DNA from 2 places in the Streptomyces sp. NPDC093260 genome. Region 2 is predicted to be linked to the other one. Evidence: riboswitches for the same ligand, from Rfam matches in the RefSeq annotation. Region 2 holds a riboswitch; the other holds the start of a gene.
What was found. Region 2 has a riboswitch for cobalamin ahead of AB0N63_RS17385 (HoxN/HupN/NixA family nickel/cobalt transporter). Riboswitches for the same ligand answer to the same signal wherever they lie in the genome.
Positions count from the first base shown of each region.

Region 1: it holds a riboswitch for cobalamin, as region 2 does, so the genes downstream of both, AB0N63_RS08360 (ribonucleoside-diphosphate reductase subunit alpha) here and AB0N63_RS17385 (HoxN/HupN/NixA family nickel/cobalt transporter) in region 2, are expected to answer to the same signal.

Region 1 is NZ_JBFBEK010000005.1:84,129-86,511, forward strand. It holds gene AB0N63_RS08355 (GNAT family N-acetyltransferase) at 159-665, shown strand; cobalamin riboswitch at 711-865, shown strand; gene AB0N63_RS08360 (ribonucleoside-diphosphate reductase subunit alpha) at 987-2,383, shown strand, end outside.
Region 2 is NZ_JBFBEK010000012.1:62,585-64,967, reverse strand. It holds gene AB0N63_RS17385 (HoxN/HupN/NixA family nickel/cobalt transporter) at 43-1,170, opposite strand; cobalamin riboswitch at 1,198-1,408, opposite strand; gene AB0N63_RS17380 (metalloregulator ArsR/SmtB family transcription factor) at 1,489-1,854, shown strand; tRNA gene AB0N63_RS17375 (tRNA-Pro) at 2,202-2,275, opposite strand; gene AB0N63_RS17370 (MarR family transcriptional regulator) at 2,366-2,383, opposite strand, start outside.

The sequences.
Region 1 (2,383 bases), on a different contig from region 2:
GCACCCGAAGGGCCGCCGGAGCCTCCCCCGGCGGCCCTTCGCCGTGCCCGCGACCCCTCCGGCGGTCCTCGCCGTCCCTGTGCCACCGCCTCCCCGGCGGCCCGCACGGCCGGGAAAACCGGCGGCCCGTCGCCCCGCCCCTGCGGCAGACTCCCCCCATGGACATCGTGGTGCGGCGGGCCGAGCCCGCGGAGTACGAAGTGGTCGGGGAGATCACCGCGCAGGCCTATCTGCGGGACGGACTGCTGGACTTCGGGGACGACGACGAGTACCTCGGGGAGCTGCGGGACGTGGCCAAGCGCGCCGCCGCGGCCGAGGTGCTGGTGGCCGTGCGGGACGGCGAAGTGCTCGGCGGGGTCGCCTTCGTCCCGTCCGGCGGCCCGATGGCCGACATAGCCGGGCCCGGCGAGGCCGAGATCCGGATGCTCGCGGTCGATCACGCGGCGCGCGGCCGGGGCGTCGGGGAAGCGCTCGTGCGGGCCTGTGCGGACCGTGCGCGGGCCACCGAAGGGTGTGTGCGCCTGATCCTGTCCACCCAGCCCACGATGCACGCCGCCCACCGCCTCTACGAGCGCCTGGGCTTCGTGCGCACCCCGGAGCGCGACTGGAACCCCCTGCCGGACCTCCTGGACCTCTCCCTGCTCACCTACGCGTTGACGCTCTGACACGCTACGCAGTCGCCACGACACTAGATATGGGGGTGGCTTCCTCACCCGGCACAAGATGTATGCTCGTGCTCGCTGTCGTCGCAGGGGAATCCGGTGCGAATCCGGAACTGTCCCGCAACGGTGTACTCATACACGTATGCCCTTATGGCCGTGTACGAGCGTCAGTCCGAGGACCTGCCGACAGTGCGCCCGGCCGTCCGGCCCGGGCGCCTGACGTCCGGGCCTCGTGGAATGGGCCGGTGGACGCGACGCCGCGTGCGCTCGTGTACTGCCGCATGCCCTCGGCGAGGCCCCGTGCCGAGCGAGGGAGAGCCCCAAGTGACCATCGCGCCTGCGGATCCGGCTTCAGTCGTCGACCGCCTGGAGACCGACGGTCCCGGAACCGCGCTGCTGCGGACCCTGACCGAGCTGACCGCCGATCTCCCCGACGCCGACCCCGGCCGGGTCGCCGCCGCCGCGCTGCGCGGCCGCTCCGCGCGGGCCGACGCGGCCGAGCTGCGGGAGCTGGCCACCGAGGCGTCCGCCGGGCTCATCTCCGAGGACCCCGCCTACTCACGGCTGGCGGCCAGGCTGCTGACCCTCGCCATCCGCGCCGAGGCAGCCTCGCAGGGAGTCACCCGCTTCACCGAGTCGGTCGCCGTGGGCCACCGCGAGGGGCTGATCGCGGACCGCACCGCCGAGTTCGTGCGGCTGCACGCCGAGCGACTGGACGCGGCCGTGGACCCGGCCGCCGACGACCGCTTCGGCTACTTCGGCCTGCGCACCCTGCACAGCCGCTACCTGCTGCGGCACCCGATCACCCGCAAGGTGATCGAGACCCCCCAGCACTTCATGCTGCGGGTGGCGAGCGGTCTGGCGCAGGACGCCACCGACCACGCGGTGGACGAGGTCACGGCGCTCTACGGGCTCATGAGCCGCCTCGACTACCTCCCCTCCTCCCCCACGCTCTTCAACTCCGGCACGCGGCACCCCCAGATGTCGTCCTGCTACCTGCTCGACTCCCCGCAGGACGAGCTGGACAGCATCTACGACCGCTACCACCAGGTCGCCCGCCTCTCCAAGCACGCCGGCGGCATCGGCCTCGCCTACTCCCGCATCCGCTCCCGGGGTTCGCTGATCCGCGGCACCAACGGCCACTCCAACGGCATCGTGCCGTTCCTGAAGACCCTGGACGCCTCGGTGGCCGCCGTGAACCAGGGCGGCCGGCGCAAGGGCGCGGCCGCGGTGTACCTGGAGACCTGGCACTCGGACATCGAGGAGTTCCTGGAGCTGCGGGACAACACCGGCGAGGACGCGCGCCGCACCCACAACCTCAACCTCGCGCACTGGGTCCCGGACGAGTTCATGCGCCGCGTGAACGCCGACGGGCAGTGGTCGCTGTTCTCCCCCTCGGACGTGCCCGAGCTGGTGGACCTGTGGGGCGGGGAGTTCGACGCCGCCTACCGCGCGGCCGAGGCCAAGGGCCTGGCCAGGAAGACGATGCCGGCCCGCGAGCTGTACGGCCGGATGATGCGCACCCTGGCGCAGACCGGCAACGGCTGGATGACGTTCAAGGACGCCGCCAACCGCACCGCCAACCAGACGGCCGAGCCGGGCCACGTGATTCACTCCTCGAACCTGTGCACGGAGATCCTGGAGGTCACCGACGACGGCGAGACCGCGGTGTGCAACCTGGGGTCGGTCAACCTCGGCGCGTTCGCGCGCGACGGGGACAT
Region 2 (2,383 bases):
AGGAGGTGTGGCGGCCCGTTCTCCGGGATCGCCCGTCGGTCGTCAGCCGCCGTCAGCGATACGGGCCGCCCACCTCTGCTCCACCTTGGCCAGCCGCCAGTACCCCAGCGCGGCCGCCCACACGACCACGAACAGGCCGACGATGATGTACCCGACGTTGTCCAGGTCCAGGTCAGCGATCCAGCCGGTCACCGCGTCGGTCAGATCGAGCTTCTCGTGCAGCACCCCGACCAGTTCGATGGTGCCGATCAGGAAGGCGACGGCGATGGACAGGCCGGTGATGGTGAGGTTGTAGAACACCTTGCGCACCGGGTTGGAGAACGCCCACTGGTAGGCGAAGTTCATGAAGGTGCCGTCCAGCGTGTCGAACAGGCTCATGCCCGCGGCGAACAGCAGCGGCAGGCACAGGACCGCGTACCACGGCAGTCCCGCCGCCGCGCCGCTGCCCGCCATCACCATCAGGGTCACCTCGGTGGCGGTGTCGAAGCCGAGGCCGAACAGGAAGCCCAGCGGGTACATCTGCCCGGGGCGGGTGATCGACCTGGTGAAACGGCCCAGGACGCGGTTCATGAAACCCCTGGAGTCCAGGTGCGCTTCGAGCGCCTCCTCGTCGTACGTGCCCGATCGCATCGCCCGGAAGACCCGCAGGATGCCGGCGAGGGCCACGAGGTTGAGCGCCGCGATGAGGTAGAGGAAGGTCCCGGAGACGGTCGTGCCGACCACGCCGAGCGTCTGGTGGGTGCGGGAGTCGTCGTCGAGCAGGGTGCCGGCGACGTGCGCGCCTCCCGCGACCAGCGCCGCCATGACGATCACTACGCTGGAGTGGCCGAGCGCGAACCAGAAGCCGACCGACACCGGCCGCTTGCCGTCGGCCATCAGCTTGCGGGTGGTGTTGTCGATGGCGGCGATGTGGTCGGCGTCGAACGCGTGCCGCATGCCCAGGGTGTACGCGGTCACGCCGAGGCCGATCCCGAACGCCTTGGAACCGATCTCGTAGTGCCCCGGCACCACGAGCAGGAACAGGACGCCGAACGCCACGACGTGCAGCGCGGCGATCACCGTCAGGAGTCCGGCGGTGCGGACGGTGTCCTCACGCCGCCAGTGGAAGCCGGCGGGGCGGGTGGGTCCGGCGGGTCCCGCAGGTCCCGCGGGTCCGGTGGGCAGGGTCATGCGGTCACGCTCCAGCACCTCGTGGATCACTTCGTGAAGCGCCGTGGCCGGTCTCCTGGCTTACGGGTACGCGCGTGTCCGTCCCGGTCTTCCCACCCGCCGGACGGCGGACAGTGACCGTGCACTACTGGGACGGAAACTCCCCGATCACAGTGGCGAGGGCCGCTCCGGCCTGGATCCCTCCACCAGCGAGGGACCGTCACCGGTCTTCCCGAGCACCACGGCCCGGTCACGATAGGAGGCTGCGCTCATTGCTGCATAGCTGCGCAGCCGTGCAGGTGCGCAAGATCACAATCGTCCGCCTGCGAAGATGGCCCCATGCACCTGGTCCCTTCAGAGCGCGCCGGCCGACGCACCATCGACGGCCACCGGGTCTGCGACGCCATCGCCGCCATCGGTGAGCCCGGCCACGTCCACGCCTGGGCCGAGCGGTTCTCCCTGCTCTCCGACCCCGGACGCCTCGCCCTGCTCATGGCTCTGCACCGAACCGGCCCGCTCGCCGTGTCGGACCTCGCGATCGCGACCGGCATGAACGACCCCGCCGTCTCCCAGGCCCTGCGCCTGCTGCGCGCCGCCGGTGTCGTGGCGGGCGAGAAGGAGGGACGTGTGGTGCGCTACCGGATCGTCGACCCGATCACTTCCGACCTGCTGGAGCGCTGCAAGCCACTTGACCGGGCCACCTGACGGACAGAGGCGGACGGCGGTCCGGTCGGCATCTCCACCCTGCCGTCGAACCACATCAGAAGTCACCTGGCTTCATGACCGGAGGCCACCGATCGTCGCCGACCACCCATCCGACCCGGCCGGAGTGACGACCACTCACCTGCCGTTCCCCTGCGTGTCATGGTCGTAGCGGGTGGCGACGGCCTGGTCGGGCGGGCAGAAGCGCAGGACGGATCACCTCCAGCCCCGACCGTCCTCGCCTGCTGACACGAGTCAAGGGACGCTGGTCCCCACCTGGTCCCCAGAAATGATCAGAGGGCGGTTTCGGATTCCTCCGAAACCGCCCTCTGATCTGCGACTCCATCGAGTCGGGACGACAGGATTTGAACCTGCGACCCCTTGACCCCCAGTCAAGTGCGCTACCAAGCTGCGCCACGTCCCGATGCGTTCGTGCGGTGAACCGCGCGAACGCGCAGGTAAACCTTACCGCACGTGAGCGGGTGCCCCCGCGCGGGTCAGGGCCGGCGGGTGCTCAGCGGGGGCTCGCGGT